2 regions of the Undibacterium sp. YM2 genome follow, and region 1 is predicted to be linked to the other one. Evidence: riboswitches for the same ligand, from Rfam matches in the RefSeq annotation. Region 1 holds a riboswitch; the other holds the start of a gene.

Evidence for each region. Region 1 has a riboswitch for thiamine pyrophosphate ahead of thiC (phosphomethylpyrimidine synthase ThiC). Riboswitches for the same ligand answer to the same signal wherever they lie in the genome.
Region 2: linked by a shared signal. The riboswitch ahead of UNDYM_RS15520 (TonB-dependent siderophore receptor) and the one ahead of thiC (phosphomethylpyrimidine synthase ThiC) in region 1 are both predicted to bind thiamine pyrophosphate.

What each region holds. Positions count from the first base shown of each region.
Region 1 is NZ_AP018441.1:5,210,605-5,219,554, reverse strand. Features, by position in the region: gene UNDYM_RS23930 (EAL domain-containing protein) at 1-911, shown strand, start outside; partial or broken gene UNDYM_RS23925 (diguanylate cyclase) at 971-3,111, shown strand; TPP riboswitch at 3,182-3,283, shown strand; gene thiC (phosphomethylpyrimidine synthase ThiC) at 3,368-5,281, shown strand; gene thiS (sulfur carrier protein ThiS) at 5,284-5,484, shown strand; gene UNDYM_RS23905 (endonuclease domain-containing protein) at 5,706-6,071, shown strand; gene UNDYM_RS23900 (thiazole synthase) at 6,228-7,019, shown strand; gene UNDYM_RS23895 (hydroxymethylpyrimidine/phosphomethylpyrimidine kinase) at 7,041-7,859, shown strand; gene thiE (thiamine phosphate synthase) at 7,856-8,488, shown strand; gene UNDYM_RS23885 (hypothetical protein) at 8,726-8,950, shown strand, end outside.
Region 2 is NZ_AP018441.1:3,429,261-3,438,210, reverse strand. Features, by position in the region: tRNA gene UNDYM_RS15550 (tRNA-Lys) at 37-112, shown strand; gene UNDYM_RS15545 (SMR family transporter) at 256-588, shown strand; gene UNDYM_RS15540 (DUF1579 domain-containing protein) at 626-1,222, opposite strand; gene UNDYM_RS15535 (SAM-dependent methyltransferase) at 1,543-2,415, shown strand; gene UNDYM_RS15530 (Ppx/GppA phosphatase family protein) at 2,567-4,024, shown strand; gene UNDYM_RS15525 (hypothetical protein) at 4,117-4,632, opposite strand; gene UNDYM_RS15520 (TonB-dependent siderophore receptor) at 4,795-6,939, opposite strand; TPP riboswitch at 7,008-7,106, opposite strand; gene rarD (EamA family transporter RarD) at 7,156-8,052, opposite strand; gene UNDYM_RS15510 (cobalamin-binding protein) at 8,135-8,950, opposite strand, start outside.

The sequences.
Region 1 (8,950 bases):
GCATGGACGTAGGCACCCTGGTCAAACATGCAGACACAGCCATGTACCGCGCCAAGAAAACCAATACTGACTTCCAGTTTTTTGAAGCAGCGATGGAACATTCGATTTCTGAACGGGTACGTCTGGAGAACGACCTGCGCCGCGCATTGGAGCGTAATGAACTGGCGGTGTTTTACCAGCCCCAGGCACGCATGGACAATGGCGAGATTATCGGTGCCGAGGCACTGGTGCGCTGGTTCCATCCTACCCGTGGCATGGTGTCGCCATTGGAATTTATCCCCATGGCAGAAGAAACCGGCCTCATCATCGCACTCGGCGAATGGGTGCTGCGCACCGCCTGCGCCCAGATGCGCAACTGGATGGACAAGGGCATGGGGCATCTGCGGGTTGCCGTGAACCTTTCTGTCAGTCAGTTACTGCAAAAAGATTTTGCCAATACCGTGGAGCAGGTTTTGTTTGATACCGGCTTGCCAGCGAAAATGCTGGAACTGGAAATCACCGAAAGCACGCTGATGGAACATGCACAGGATACCCTGGCGATACTGGACCGTTTGCGCAGCCTGGGTGTCAGGCTGACCATTGATGACTTTGGCACTGGCTATTCATCTTTGTCTTATCTTAAACGCTTCCCAGTGGATATCATCAAGATAGACAGGTCCTTCGTGCGTGACGTTCCTGGTGACGCCGACGATGCCGCCATCGTCACCGGCATCATCGCGCTGGCACATAGCCTTAGGCTGGAAGTGGTGGCAGAAGGGGTAGAAACCCGCGAACAACTGGAGTTTTTACGCACCCAGTCCTGCGATATCCTGCAAGGTTTTTACCTGAGCAAACCTATACCGGCGCAGCAACTGGAAGATGAAATATTGTCGCAAGTGGGCAGCGTATTCCTGGACCAGACAGGTAAATAAAAGCGGGGCAGAATAGCGCCAGCCTGATAAAAAAATTGAACAGAGACACGGACAGAACAATGAGGGCTTGCATGTCGCAGCTTCAACTACCTAAATGGCAAACCAGGCTGATGCCGGGTTTGCTGGTTATTGCCTTGCTATGCATGAACAGTACTGCATATGCCCAGACCAGGCCTGATTTTTCTGAGATAGAAGCAATACATTCCTTGTCTGATCGCGACAATACTGCAGCCCTTAAACAGTTGCAGGAATACAAGGAGAAATTGGGCAAAGATGCCAATTACGCCTTGCGTGCCGAAGTCTTGAAGACATTGATAGGTATCTTGTATGACGCAGGCAAAATCAAGGAGGCTGATGCTGCCAACGCAGAGTTGCTGCAACTGGCAAGAGCACAAAAAGACAATGACATGATCAATATGGCGCTGATAGGCGAAGCCTTTCAGATGCTGGATCAGGGCAAATTCGCCATGGCGCTGGTGAAACTCAATGATATACAGCAAAGCCTGCGTGATTCAAAAAATGCTGAAGTGCAGATGCGCCTGAATATCGCCTTTGGCATGGTGCAACTGGCGATAGGGAATTTTGATAAATCCCTGCCCTATTTTCTTGAAGCCCTGAAACTCGCAGACCAGATACCGCGCCGCAGGGCCCAGGCAAAACTGTACCGCATGGAATCCATCGCCAGGCTCTACCTGAATATGCATAATGCAGAAAAGGCGCTGGAAACCACCAACGAAGCCCTGGCGATGTTGCCCGGCATAGACTCGCCCAAAATCACTTCTTCGCTGCAAATGACACGTGGCCTGGCACTGATAGACCTGGGTCGTCATGATGAAGCGCTGGAGGCCTACAAGACCGTCTTGCAGATAGCCACCGATGCCGGCATGCCTGCCGTAGCCGCCACGGCACTCGGCAATATTGCCGATTATTACCTGCATGTGCGCAAATTTACCGAGGCTGAACGCGCCGCCCGTTTTTCACTGGAAAAAGCCCAGGCGGTGAATGATCCTTTTGCGATGGCCATCGCCAAGGCGAATATCGGCTTTGCACTGGCAGGGCAAAAGAAATTCGCCCAGGGCATAGGCTACATCAATGAAGCCAAGAAGTTTTTCATGGAAACCGGCTCCAAGTCGGATGTGGAAAACCTGCTCAGTGAAATCGGCAATATGTATGAAGCCGCCGATATGTATAAAGAGGCACTGGCGACGGTGCGCGAGCAACAAAAACTCAGCGATGAATTATTCCGCTCTGACCGGGCGCGTGCTGTAGCCACTTTGCAAGAGCAATTCAATGCCCAGCAAAGGCAAAAACAAATTGAATTGCTGGCGCGTGAAAACCAGCTCAAGGATGCCGATATCAAAAACCGTCAGTTGCAACAGCTGGTGCTGATGCTGGCGGCAGTCATCATGGTGATGGCGGGGATGGTGGTTTTCTTTCTGTACCGGCGAGTTCGCAAGACCAATGAAAAACTGCGTGAAGTCAACGAACAACTCGAATTCCATGCGGTGCGTGATCCCCTCACAGGTTTGTATAACCGTCGCTCTTTTGTCGATATGATGAAGGGCAGGGCCATCTTGCCTGAGGGGGAAAGGCGTGAAGATGCGATCGATAACCCTGATTGCCTGATACTCATGGATATCGATCACTTCAAAAATATCAATGACAGCTTTGGCCATGCCACTGGTGACGCGGTATTGATAGAAGTGGCACGCCGTTTGCGCAGTACCGTGCGTGACAGTGACATGGTGTTGCGCTGGGGGGCGAAGAATTTCTGATTTATTCACCACGCTCGAACCCCGCACAACTCAAGGGCCTGGTTGAACGTATCTTGCGCAGCATAGGTGAAGAAAACATCCAGGCTGATGGTGCCAGTGTTCCTGTTACCATCACCGCCGGTTTCATCAGCCTGCCGTTTTCTGGTTTGCCAGAAGCCATCTGCAATTGGGAAAAAGCCTTGCAGATTGCCGACATGGCCTTGTACCTGGGCAAGGTCAATGGCCGCAACCGCGCCTATGGCGTCAACAGATTATTGATCGCTTATGAAGAAGCCTTGCCGGTACTCGATCATGATTTGTCGGCGGCGATCAAGGCTGGTATGGTCGAGTTGATAGAGGTGCATGGGCCGGTGAAACTGCCAGAAGGCAATCTTGCTGCACCAACAACAGTGTCTGATGAAGAACTCGCCAGCGCCATCAAATAAAGCACCTGAGTTTAAAAAAGTCGTATAATCTGCCGTCGTCGTGGTTCTGGATTTAATTCAGAACCCGAAGAAAAAATGCTAGGGGTCCTGCCATCAACTTTGTTGGCGGGTGAGAAATACCCTCGAACCTGATCTGGATAATGCCAGCGAAGGGAAGCTGCCGAAGTTTGTGCCGCCTGTGTTCTGTATTTATCTGTGCGCACCTGTTTTGGAAACTCCTTTGCTGGCTCCATGCCAACAAAGCAAAGGAGCCAAAATGAACGCCAACCCGCAATTCTTGTCCGCTACCGCCACGGTAGACGAGGCAGCCATACAGCCACTGCCGAATTCCCGCAAGACCTATGTACAGGGTAGTCGCCCTGATATCCGCGTACCCATGCGCGAAATTACGCAGTCTGATACACCGGCCATGTTTGGTTCGGAAAAAAATCCGCCCATCTATGTCTACGATACTTCCGGCCCTTACACCGATCCTGAAGTAAAAATCGATATCCGCTCTGGCCTGGCATCCGTACGCGGTGCCTGGATAGCCGAGCGCAATGACACTGAAGAACTGGCAGGCCCGACATCGGAATACGGTATCGCCCGCCTGCATGATCCCAAACTGGCTGAGCTGCGCTTCAACCTCAAGCGCCTGCCGCGCCGTGCACTGGCAGGCAAGAATGTCTCGCAAATGCACTATGCGCGCCAGGGCATCATCACGCCGGAAATGGAATTTGTCTCTATCCGCGAAAACCTGCGCAGGAAAGAATATCTGGAAAACCTGAAAGCCTCTGGCCCCATGGGCAGCAAGCTGGCAGAAGTCATGGGCCGCCAGCATCCTGGCCAGTCTTTTGGCGCTTCAATTCCCGCAGAAATCACGCCAGAATTCGTGCGTTCAGAAATCGCCCGTGGCCGTGCGATTATTCCTGCGAATATCAATCATCCTGAAATTGAGCCCATGATCATAGGCCGTAATTTCATGGTCAAGATCAATGCCAATATCGGCAATTCTGCAGTCACTTCTTCCATAGGTGAAGAAGTCGAAAAAATGACCTGGGCAATACGCTGGGGTGGCGACAATGTCATGGACCTTTCCACCGGCAAGCATATCCACGAAACCCGTGAATGGATTATCCGTAATTCACCCGTGCCTATTGGTACTGTGCCCATCTATCAGGCACTGGAAAAAGTGAATGGCAAGGCAGAAGACCTGACCTGGGAAATCTTCCGCGATACGCTGATTGAGCAAGCTGAGCAAGGCGTCGATTACTTCACCATCCATGCTGGCGTGCGCCTGCAATATGTGCCGATGACCGCCAAGCGTTTGACCGGCATCGTGTCACGTGGTGGTTCCATCATGGCGAAATGGTGTCTGGCGCATCATAAAGAAAGCTTCTTGTACGAGCATTTCGAAGACATTTGCGAAATAATGAAAGCCTATGACGTGTCCTTCAGCCTTGGCGATGGTCTGCGTCCGGGTTCCATCTATGATGCGAATGATGAAGCGCAGCTGGGTGAATTGAAAACCCTGGGCGAGCTGACTCAGATCGCCTGGAAGCATGATGTACAAGTCATGATAGAAGGCCCCGGCCACGTGCCCATGCACCTCATCAAAGAGAACATGGACCTGCAACTTGAGCAATGCCATGAAGCGCCTTTCTATACTCTGGGCCCTTTGACGACAGACATCGCCCCTGGTTACGACCACATCACCTCCGGCATAGGTGCAGCCCAGATAGGCTGGTATGGCACTGCCATGCTGTGCTATGTGACACCGAAAGAACATCTGGGTTTGCCTAACAAGGTCGATGTCAAGGACGGCATCATCACCTACAAGATTGCTGCCCATGCCGCTGATCTGGCAAAAGGCCATCCCGGTGCGCAGATACGTGACAATGCCTTGTCCAAGGCCCGCTTTGAATTCCGCTGGGAAGACCAGTTCAACATCGGCCTCGACCCCGACAAGGCGCGTGAATTCCATGACGAGACATTGCCCAAGGATTCTGCCAAGGTCGCCCACTTCTGCTCCATGTGCGGCCCGCATTTCTGCTCGATGAAAATCACGCAGGAAGTGCGCGACTATGCCAATGCACAAGGTATCAGCGAAATCCAGGCCTTGAAGCAGGGCATGGAAGTCAAGGCAGTTGAGTTCATCAAATCCGGCGCGGAAATCTACAAGAAGCAATAGTCATGGTGGAGATACAGCTCAATGGAGAGAAGCGGCAACTGGCGAGTCCGCTGCTGACCGATTTGATCGCTGAATTGAATCTGTCACAGCAGGCGATTGCGGTGGCAGTGAATCGGCAGATTATTCCGCGGTCGCAGTGGGCAGAGCATCAGTTGCGGGTCGATGACAAGGTTGATGTGGTGAGGGCGATTGGCGGTGGATGAGTTTTTAGCTCCTTCCCATTCAAGGGGAGATTTGTGGGAATTCGCAAAGCATGCTTTGCACCACAAATTTCTAAGCCGCTTGCAAGCGGTGCGGTGGATGGTCGGGATTGGGATGGGTTTCGGTCGTAAAATCCTTACATTATTTGCGATGGAACCCCATCCCCATCCTAACCCTCCCCTTGAAGGGGAGGGGATACAGTTAATTTGCGCCGATCTGAAATATGAAAAACTTTGCCAATGAAACCTTAATCAAAACAGCAAAAGTCTTACGTAAAAATATGACCGATGCCGAGAAAAAATTATGGCAAGGCTTGCGTGGTGAGCAGTTTGGTGTGAAATTCAGACGGCAATATCCATATCAACATTTCGTACTGGATTTTGTGTGCCTGGAAAAGTGTTTAGTGATTGAAGTTGATGGCGGACAGCACGCTGAAGCGGAGGTCTATGACATGCATAGAACTGAAGTGCTGAAGAAGGCAGGTTTTACTGTCTTACGTTTTTGGAATAATCAGGTACTTAATGAAACCTCTACTGTAATGGAGGAAATTTGGCGGCATATAAATCAAGAAGAAACTAAAGAAGACTGAGAGCATTCCCTCCCCTTCAAGGGGAGGGTTAGGGTGGGGATGGGTTTCAGTTGATAAAACAAGCATATAGTTTGCTAAAGAAACCCATCCCCATCCCAGCCTTCCCCTTGAAGGGGAAGGAGCCAGGCAGCATTCCACAATTTGGGAGGAAAAACAATGAACACAGAAAACACTCAAGGCTTAAGCATAGCCGGAAAAACCTACCGCTCCCGCCTGCTGGTTGGCAGCGGTAAATACAAGGACCTCGAACAAACCCGTCTGGCAACAGAAGCCAGCGGAGCCGATATCATCACGGTGGCCATACGTCGCGTGAACATAGGACAAGACCCGAATGCACCAAGCTTGCTGGACGTAGTACCACCAAGCAAATACACCATACTGCCAAATTCAGCCGGTTGCTACAACGCCGAAGATGCGGTGTATACCTTGCAACTCGGACGTGAATTATTGGGTGGTCACAAGCTTTGTAAGCTGGAGGTACTGGGTGATGAGAAAACCCTGTTCCCGAATATGCCGGAAACACTGAAGGCTGCCAAAATTCTGGTGCAGGATGGTTTCGATGTCATGGTGTATTGCAGTGATGACCCCATACAGGCGCGTATGCTGGAAGACATAGGCTGCGTTGCCATCATGCCGCTGGCTTCATTGATCGGTTCAGGCATGGGTATCCTGAATCCCTGGAATCTGTCGCTGATTATCGAACAGTCCAAAGTACCGGTACTGGTCGATGCTGGCGTAGGTACGGCATCGGATGCAGCGATAGCCATGGAGCTCGGTTGTGATGGTGTGTTGATGAATACCGCCATCGCAGATGCCAAAGACCCGGTACGCATGGCACGCGCCATGGGTCTTGCGGTGGAGGCAGGGCGTGAGGCATTCCTGGCAGGTCGCATGCCGCGCAAGTTTGCCGCCTCACCATCGTCACCGATGGCTGGCCGCATAGTCTGATATTCGTTTGATGATCGTTGAATGAAGACAACTACGCGTCCCTGTGTGCTGGTATTTGCCGGGCATGACCCAAGCGGTGGTGCTGGCATACAGGCCGACATAGAAGCCATCGCCGCGCAGGGTGCGCATGCCCTGCCGGTGATTACCGCATTGACTGTGCAAGACAATGACCATGCCTATGCGGTGCATGCGGTCGATGTGCAGATTATCTTGCAGCAAGCGATGACCCTGGTCGCCAAGATACCAGTCAAGGTCATCAAGCTGGGCATCGTCGCGCATAAAAAGAATGCGACAGCGATCGCCAGTTTTATCCAGAAGATGAAACTGCAACAGCCTGATTTGCAAGTCATTGTTGATACTGTATTGGGCAGCGGTCACGGTGACAGTTTGTCGCTCGATAACCCGGTAGAGGCGATTGAGCCTTTATTGAAAGTCGCAACCCTGATCACTCCGAATCTGCCTGAGCTAAAACGCCTGTCACCACATTGTATGGATATGCAGGCACAGGTAGAAAACCTCATGCAAACCTGTGAGGCGGATGTCTTGTTGAAAGGTGGGCATGCAACAGAAGCGCAGGTTAAAAATATCTGGTTCCAGCATGGGCAATGGCAGACTGCACAAGAATGGCTGTGGCCACGTTTACCCGGCGAATTTCACGGCAGCGGCTGCACCCTGGCGTCGGCGATAGCCGGGCAACTGGCAATTGGCGCCAGCTTGCCTGTGGCGTTGCAACAGGCGCAAAGCTATACCCAGCAGAGTTTGCAACATGCGTATGCGATTGCCGCAGGGCAGCTCATTCCGGCACGTCAGCCAGTTCCGACTACAAGAAAGAAATCATGAATAATTTGAGCAAGCATCAACTCAGTGGCCTGTACATCGTTACCCCCGACTGGGACGATACGGCAAAGCTGCTTGAAGTCACCGAACAAGCTCTGCTGGGCGGTGCAAATATCGTGCAATACCGCCACAAGACTGCCAGCGATGCATTGCGCAGTACACAGGCACTGGCCTTGCTGGCACTCTGCCGCCGCTTTAACAAGCCCTTCATCATCAATGACCATCTGCAACTCTGCCTCGATATTGATGCCGATGGACTGCATGTGGGTGGTACGGATATCTCAGTAGCCGATGCCAGAGCCAAGCTGGGCGCGGGCAAAATACTCGGTGCGTCCTGTTATGGTGACCTGGAACTGGCTCGTAGCGCCATTCAGGGTGATGCAAGTTATATTGCATTTGGCGGTTTCTACCCTTCCCGTATCAAAAAATATGCAGTAACCACACCCGCCAGCATAGTTGGAGATGCGGTCAGGGAATTTGATGTGCCAAATGTCGTCATCGGTGGCATGACCTTGGAAAACTGTCAGCCCCTGCTCGCACAAGGCGCGCACATGGTAGCCGCAATCAGCAGCGTGTATATGGCAGAGCAGCCGCAACAGGCGGCACGGGCATTTGCCAGCTTGTTTGCTTAGCTTGTCTGCGGGAGGGATTTCATTTGTCGGCTGGCTCAAAAACTGCTCGAAGAGATGCAGGGACCTCAGATATACTTCGGTTTCCAAGCCGACCAATTATCTAGTCCCCATGAGCGCGAACAGCTTTCCAGCAAATCCGGAACCACAAATGATCTCCAGCAGACAGCTGGTGGGCAAAGACAATACTTCGGGTAAAGGGGATTTTTACCCGGCACCTGATGGTGTGGATAGCTGGTCATGGGAGCATTTTTGTGTGTGTTTTTTTGGACTTTCCATCATAAGAAATGGATGAGTTTTTTTCTTCTTTTTATTCCTGTCGTCGGGTTTTTTACCGCAGTGAAAGTAGGCCGCACGGGCAGATTGTGGGCATGGCAAAATATTCAATGGGACAGCCTGGAACATTTTAATCGTGCACAACGCAGTTGGACATTGGTTGGTGTCAGCGGGTGCGCCCTGACGTTT
Region 2 (8,950 bases), 1.8 Mb from region 1:
ACTAAGTCTTTAAATTTTTTAGCAGTAAGCAGTTTTGGGTCGTTAGCTCAGCTGGTAGAGCAGCGGACTTTTAATCCGTTGGTCGCAGGTTCGAATCCCGCACGGCCTACCAAGACATATAGCAAAAAAGCCAATCTTAAGGGGTTGGCTTTTTGCTTTTCTGCTTTCGGTATTTACTCAGTTTTGAGTATAAAGTTATTGCCGGTATTTCAATCGGGTGAGCTATCAGTAATAACAACTCCAGGAGCTGGCATCATGAATAAATGGCTGTTACTAGGCTTTGCCATCATTGCTGAAACTATTGCTACTTCGTCACTGAAGGCCAGCGAAGGTTTCACGCGCTTGTGGCCATCTGTATTGGTGGTGCTCGGGTACGGGCTGGCGTTTTACTTTCTATCGCTGACCCTAAGAGTTATTCCTGTGGGCGTGGCTTACGCTGTCTGGTCTGGTGTTGGCATCGTGCTGGTCACACTCATAGGGTGGTTTTTATTTGGACAAAAACTTGATATGCCTGCCCTGATTGGTATTGCGTTCATCATGGCTGGTGTGATTATCATGAATGTATTTTCCAGGGCTGCCGCGCATTAAGTGGCGCAGCCTCTGGTCTGGGGTGATGCAGTGTGACTCAGGCGCGCTGCCAATGCATGACCCAGTTCTCTTGCCAGTTTTGCCCCTGGTCGCGTGAGATGGTCTGGTACCAGAGGCAGGAATTGCTGGTGATCTGGTCCCAGACGCCGCGTACCAGGATGGGTTGCTCGCCATCCTTGTCTTCCGATTCCCAGGTGCCCACGCCATTGACGAAGCTGCCCCAGGATGGCGGTGGGCTCAATACGCCGTTTTTTCCATTGACCCAGTAATCGGCCCACAGCTTGCGCTCAGTATCGAGCAACCTCAGACCCATGCCGCTGAAGTCGCGTGCGGGTATGCGCAGTTCTTCTATGCTGGCGACGCCACCAATTATTTCAATGACGCTGGCTTCGCCTTCAAAGATATCCCATTCCTTGTCTTTCAGGCGGCGGTGTTTGATTTTCCAGTTGCCAGACAAAAAGTGAAAGTCCCCGGGTTTGCCTGTTGCAGCGGGAGCAGCTGGAGATGATATGGCCGCTGTTGTTTGTATTGCCGTTGTTGATGCGGCAAGCCCTGCAGCCAGTTGTAGCAAACTGCGGCGTTTCAGGTCAGATGGGTCTGTCAGTTCGATTTCGTGTTTGGCGATGGTGTTCATAGGGCGTCCTTGCTTATTGATCAGGGGAGTGTGTTGCTGTCATTCATACTGCAGGCAACGAGTAAAGCTTAAATCACTAATAGGCTATTATTTGTCCTAATACTTTGCCATGATGCATGCTTGCCCTTTAATGATTGTGTAATTGACACAGACTGTGTCATTCATGCTTTTGAGGGGGAAATTTCTCTGAAAGACTGTTAAGGTAAATTACAGCCTGATTTGACAGCCTCTGTGTATGACGCAAGCCTGTTTTTTTTGCCGGGTAAGTGCTTATGCCTTATCATGCTGGACCTTATGTTAGTGCACGATGAATGAAAGCCATGAAAAAGAAAACTGCCAGTACCGCCCCTGCGGATAAGTCGGAAAAGCATGAAATACGCCCTGGCCAGTCGCTGGAGTTGCTCAAGGAACTGCATATCCTCACGCGTGATGGCAAGATGAACCAGGATAGCCGCCGCAAGCTCAAGCAGGTTTATCATCTGTATCAGTTCATAGAACCGCTATTGCAGAAATTGCAGCAAGACCATGCTGATATCAGCCTGGTGGATCATGGTGCGGGCAAGTCTTATCTGGGTTTCATTCTGTATGACCTGTTCTTCAAGTCAGAACAAGCACAAAGCAAGGCCAGGATTTATGGCATAGAGACACGTGATGAACTGGTGCAGCGCTCCACCGAGCTGGCGCAGCGTCTGGATTTTCCTGGCATGTCTTTTTTGAATTTATCTGTTGCCGATTCGATTACCTCATCTGCCTTGCCAGAAAAAATCGATATCGTCACTGCCTTGCATGCCTGTGATACAGCGACAGATGATGCGATACAGTTTGCCCTCAAGAAGAAGGCCCAGTTCATGGTGCTGGTACCTTGTTGCCAGGCAGAGGTGGCGGCAGAGTTGCGCAAGTCCAAGGGCGATGCTGTAAAAAATAACCCTTTGTCAGAAATGTGGCGTCATCCCATACACACGCGCGAATTCGGTAGCCAGATCACCAATGTGCTGCGTTGTTTGCAACTGGAAGCGCATGGTTATCAGGTCAGGGTCACAGAACTGGTAGGATGGGAACATTCGATGAAAAACGAACTCATCGTGGCAGAATACAAGGGCTTGCCAGCCAAACGACCTGCAGAACGTCTGGCCGAAGTGCTGAAGACCACGGGACTGGAAGCAATGCAGAGAAGATTTTTTGTGCAGCCCTGAGATTTGTGGTGCACTAACCACCGCAGTTTGACATGGTCACTGTAAGGTCATAAAAAATGATTAATATCATTTATGCTTATTCTGTAATTCACCTGGTTTTTTCTGTACGTTTTTTGATTGTCATATTCACATTCAGTAAAGGATAGAAAGCATGCTGGCCGCCGTTGATCTGGGTTCCAACAGTTTTCGCATGCACATTGCCCGGCATGAAGGCGATGTCATCAAAGTCATCAAAAGCGCGCGCGACCCGATACGCCTTGCAGCAGGCCTGGATAAAAACGGCAACCTGACGCCAGAGGCCATGCAAAAAGCGATTAATTGCCTGGCGCGCTTTCGTGAAATCCTGAATGCCTATCCGGTAGAAAACTTGCGGGTAGTCGCTACGAACACCATACGCATCGCAAAAAATGCGGCGCAATTATTGCCACTGGCAGAGGCCGCCATAGGCTGTCCTATCGAGGTTATTTCAGGTGAAGAAGAGGGGCGTCTGATTTATATCGGCGTATCAAATGCGGTGGCGATACCTGGTGAGCGTCGTTTGGTGCTGGATATCGGTGGTGGTTCAACTGAAGTGATACTTGGCCATGGTCATGAGATACTCAGAGTAGAATCCTTCAGCATAGGGACAGTCAAGCACAGCGCGAGCTTCTTCCCGGATGGGCGTTTGACGGATGCCGCATTTGAGGCTGCCGTCCTGTCAGCCCGCTCCATGTTTGAAGATGCCGCACCACCTTATCAGCCACAACATTGGCGCAAGGCTTATGGCTCATCAGGTACCATGCGAGCGATTTCTGATGCGATCAGCAAAGGTGGGCTCGGCGATGGCACCTTGACCTTGAAAAGCCTGAATGCACTTAAACAATATTGTGTGCAATGCGGGCAGATAGATCAACTGGAGTTAAGCGGCATCAAACCAGAACGCGTTGCCATGGTAGTAGGTGGCCTGGCCATACTGATAGGCCTCATGACAGAATTTAATATCAGTGTCCTGCTGCCCATAGAAGCCGGTTTGCGCATGGGTGTGATGTGGGATTTGTATTTGCGCGCCACCAAGCGTGACCGCCGTGAAGTTGCAGTACAGTCTTTTGCCAATTTGTTCCGTACCGATATGTCGCGGGCGAACCGGGTGGCGGACATGGTGAAGTCCCTGTATCTGCAATTGAAACCTGCTGGCGACACCTATGTGCGCTTATTGCAATGGAGTGCGACCCTGCATGAAGTCGGCATGGCGATCTCGCATACCGGTTATCACAAGCACGGCGCTTACATGATAGAGAATGCCGACATGGCAGGCTTTACCACGCGAGAGCAGCGGGTGATGAGCAAGCTTATCCTTAGTCAGAAAGGCAATCTGCGCAAGGTCGGTGATGGCCTTGCTGACCAGGATTTTGCCAAGGCGGTGCTGGCACTGCGTCTGGCGGTGATGCTCATGCATTCACGCGCAGAAATTGATTTTGAAGATGTGCGCCTGAAAATGAAAGGGCGTGTTGAGCTTGAAATGAAACGCGACTGGGTCAGTGTCCACCCCACAGTTGCTTACTGGCTGCAGAAAGAAATTGAAGCCTGGCGTGAGATAGGCATAGATTTTCTGGTCAGGGCGAACGTGTAATTTTCCTGCGTACTGCTTACCACTCCTTGCCCTCACGAATTGTATCTGGCAAGCTGGGGTAAGCAAATGCAATCAAATGCAATCAAATGCGATCAAATGCAATCCGCCACCATGATGGACCTGAACACACGACCCAGGCGCTTGCCTGATTTGTTATAGGCCTCGAAAAGTATCGTGCCACCAAATTTGTTGGCTTTACTGCCTGCACCACCGACCATATCGTAATAATGCACCTTGCTCACTTCCTTTAATGGGAATGAAACCAGCGGTTTTTGTCCGGCATAGGGGTCTTGTTGCAATTTATGGATATGAATGAGAGCGGTCTCTGCTTCATTGAGCTTGCCAAAAGCGGCTGAGTACGGATCTGTCTCATAGTCCAGTGCAGGTGATATCAAATACTCTTTCATTTTGATATCCTGATTGGCGGGTTTGCCGTCGATTTCCCCTGCGAGTTTGCCGTCTGCCAGTTTGTCTATCTGTATTTCAAACTGGTGCTTGCCATTCCCAAAATCAGGGAAATTGGCGCGGCATTTCAATACTTCTTCCGCACTTGCAAGACTGGCGAGCAGACTGCCTGCGATCACAAAAATATACTTGAAGGTATTCATCATGTCCTTACCCATAGGTTTGTCTGAATGCGAGCTATAAGGATGACATATTCTCTATCTAATGCCACGGATAGACTGAAAAGTATTAAATAGCAGTACTGCAGGCAATAAAAAAGCGATGCGAGATAAACTGGCATCGCTTTTTGAATGGATCGGGCAGTATCAGAAATCAAATTGCGCTGACACTTTATACGTGCGCGGCGCCCCAGGGAATAAATAACCACCCAGTGATTGCGTCACATCACGCCAGTAAAACTTGTCCAGTGCATTATCGATATTAAAGCGCAGGGTAGTGGCCGTATTGCCGATTTGCGTCGCATAGCGGGCCCCTAGGTTGACAACGTGATAGCCAGGCACTGTAACGCTATTGTCCGGGCTGAAGGCCTTGCTGCTCGCATATTGCCAGCTCGCATTCACATTCAAACCTTTGACTTCAGCTATCGCATAATCTGCATAGACTGTCGATTTGAAACGCGGCACATTCATGACGCGCTTGTCATCAAGGCTGATGATGCCGGTGTTTTGCTGTTTGGCGTCCAGTGCAGTGATGCTTGCACCCAGATTCAGTTGCGATGTCAGCTTGCCCTGGGCAGAGAGCTCCAGGCCAGTATGCAGGGCTTCACCATTGCTGACATAGGTATTGCTGCTATTGGTATATTCCAGCGGCTTCTTGATGCGGAAGATGGCTGCAGACAGGCTCAGGTCACGTTGCACATCGGCCTTCACACCAAATTCAATTTGCGTGGATTTGCCAGGGGTCAGCATCTGGCTGGCATTGCTGGTGCCGAATGGCGCGATGCCGCCATGTTCCAGTCCCTGGGCAAAACTACCGTACACAGAAACTTGCTGTACTGGTTTGAAAACCAGCGCAGCCGTCGACAGGAACTTGTTCTGGTCATAGCCAGGATTATCAAGCTGGGTGCGCGAGATGTTCAGATGACGCAGACCCAGATGCAGTTTCAGATTGTTTTGCAGACTGATAATGTCCTGTACAAATGCGGACCATTCCTTGTCAGTACGGCGCAACAAAACCGGGCCGGTTTTATTTGCAGATGGCATTACGCTGACAGGACGGAACAAATTGCTGCTGCCCGCATAGTCATACACATAATCACCAAAATAATCTTTACGCTGTGAATTGCTGAGGCCAACAGCCAGCTCGTGCTGCATGCCGCCCAGATTGAATTTGCCATTCAGCAGGGCTTGAGTGCCCCACAGCGATTTGGATTCATTCACGCTTTGATAATCATACACATCATAGTCACCATTCGCGCAATAGCCCGGATACAAATTGGCTGCACCACAGCCATAAGGGAAGGCGGTGTAGTCATCGCGCTTGAATTCATGCTTGTTGGCTGAGATACTGGCGCGCCAGTCAGCATTGATCTGATATTCAAAACGCAGGCCAAGATTGCTGTTGCGGGTATCTACCGGTCTTGCCCACGGCTGAGCATTGAGCATCAGGTCAGCAGGGATGCCACGTGGTAAATCAGTGCCATTGAATAATTGAAAACCTGGTACCGACAATTGCGATTTGTGCTGGTAGTCAGCATCGATTTGCAACAGGGCTTGTGGTGTGATGTGCCAGTCAAATGCAGCAGAAACGAACTGGCGGTTACCGTCAGCCCCTTTGACATAAGAGCGTAGGCGCTCGCCCGCTGCATTGATGCGGAAGCCAAATTGCTTGTCGCTGGAATTGTCACTGATGTCCGCTGCGCCATATACAGTGCCACGCTCGCTGATTTCAAATGTGGCAGAGCGAACGGCATAGCTGGCAGGGCGCTTGGTCACATAATTGATGATGCCACCTGGCGTGCCAAAGCCAGCCTGGAAGCCAGCTATTCCCTTGAGTATTTCTACACGCTCTTTATTTTCCAATGGAATGGAAGCGTCACCGGGAATGGCAAAGCCGTCCTTGCGGTAGCTGCTGGAATTATCCAAGGCAAAACCACGTATGGAGAATTGCTCGGCATAACCAATGGCGTTATACGCATCATTGACACTGGCGTCATATTTCATCGCATCCGTAGTCTGGCGTATGCGCAGGTCTTGCATCTGTGCCGTGCTGAAGGCATTGACTGAGTTAGGCGTATCCAACAGTGCCGCATCGATAAAACCTGTGACTTTGCTGCGCTCTACCTTGTTTTCTGTACCTTTGCTGCCAGTGATAGTCACTTCTGGCAGGGATTTGTCGTTTCCTGCGCTGCTTTGGGCATGCGCAGATGACAGCAACAGGCAAGCCTGGGCGATAGCGCAGGCAATGATGGTAGGACGTAAAAAGTGTGGACGTACAGTAAAGTGAGACATGATGTGCTCTTGGTTTGCTTTTAATGCGTTGTGGATGGCAGCGCGGGAGCAAACAAAGAAGCAGGAGGGACCGGGACTTTGCGCTTCCCTTCGTTGGCATTATCCAGATCAGGTAAAAGGGACTCTCTCACCCGGAAATATTATGTCCAGGACCCCTAGCGTAGGCCGCAGTTTAACACGAAACCATTTATATAGCCTTTTTGCGGCAATTGGCGCTTAGCTGCCTTGTTTTGCTTCTATTTTGACAGTGCGGAAATTGCGCCACAAACCTTCTGCCGAATAGACAAACAGCGCTGCCCAAATGGCGATAAAGCCCGCCAGTTTATTGTGGTCGAAAGGTTCATGATATAGCCACACACCGAGCAATAACTGCACCAGCGGCGAGATGTATTGCAGTAATCCCAGTGTCGTCATCGGTATGCGCCTGGCGCCAGCAGCAAACAATAATAAGGGAATGGCAGTGATAGGGCCACTGATGAGCAGCAGCATTTTGATGTCCACGCTGCTGGCGACGAAGCTGTTTTGTCCTTGCAAAGTCATCCAGCATAGCCAGCCAAAGGCAAATGGGAAGAGCAGGGCGGTTTCCAATGACAAGCCTTCCAGTGCACCCAGGGCAGAAGTCTTGCGCAGCAAGCCGTAAGTGCCAAAAGTTGCTGCCAGCACCAGGCCTATCCATGGCAGATGGCCTGTCTGTATGGTCAGCCAAGCGACGCCAACAGCAGCTAGCGCTACTGACAGCCATTGACCTGGACGCAGTTTCTCACGCAGCAAGACTGAGCCTATGAGGATATTGACGAGAGGCGTGATGAAATAACCCAGGCTGGCATCAACGATATGACCATGATTGACAGCCCAGATATACACAAACCAGTTGGCCGATAAAAGTACGGCGCTAAGTGCAAAGCCGCCTATCAGTTTTGGTTGTCTGACGGCTGTGCTGACCCAGGCCCATTGCTTGCGCCAGGTCAGCACACCAACCAGGAATAGCAATGACCATAGCATGCGGTTCAGTAGGATTTCCAGCGCAGGGACGTCGTGCAGGGTCTTGAAATAAATAGGGAACAGGCCCCAGAGGAAATACGCGGAGCCTGCAAACAAAATACCTTGGCGCATGAGTAGCAATCAATCTGTAAGGCTTGCGGCAGCAAGCAAGACAAACATTATCGCTTGAATAGAAATTGTTTGCTGCCAGCGCTTATTTGCTTCTTGCTGCGGCCAGATGTTTACAAAGTGCTTCGGTGCCATCGAGTATGCGTGGCCCCGCGCGGTTCAGCCAGTCACCTTTGACTGTGTAGAAGTTGTTTTTCTTTACGGCTGTCAGTATCGGGTATTGCTTCCAGTCTGCCATGCTGTCGATATTTTCACCGCTGCTGAAGATGACATCAGGGTTCGCCGCCAGCACTGCTTCATTGGTGATGGTGGAGCTTAACTCTTTGAGCTGGCCAAACACATTTTTGCCTCCGCACAGACGTATGGAGTCAGACACCATATGCGTGTCATTGATGGTCATTAAAGGCCTGCGTATCATTTGATAATACACGCTGACCGGCGCTGCCCCTGCTGGCAATTGATAAGTCTTGCGCAGATTGTCGAGACGCTGCCTGAATTTTTGGGCATTGGCTTTACCAGTACTTTCAGTACCAGCCAGTGTCGCCAGTCTTTCTATCGAAGTTGCCACCATTTCAAAATTATGGGGCTCACTTTCAAACACTGTAATGTGGTTGCTGCGCAATTTATTGGCCAGGATTTTTGCATTACCCGTACCCCAGACGATGACCAGATCTGGCTTGAGGGAGAGCAGACGCTCCAGGTCCAGTGCAAAAATATTACCTATCGATGGCAGTTTTTTCGCAGCCTCGGGATAATCACTGTAATCAGTCACTGCGATGATGTTATTTGCCGCGCCTGCCTCGAACAGCATCTCAGTGATATGCGGTGCCAGGCTGACGACGCGTTGCGCAGGTTTTTCTAGCGTGACTGGGCGTTGTGCATCATCCAGTACCGTGATGGC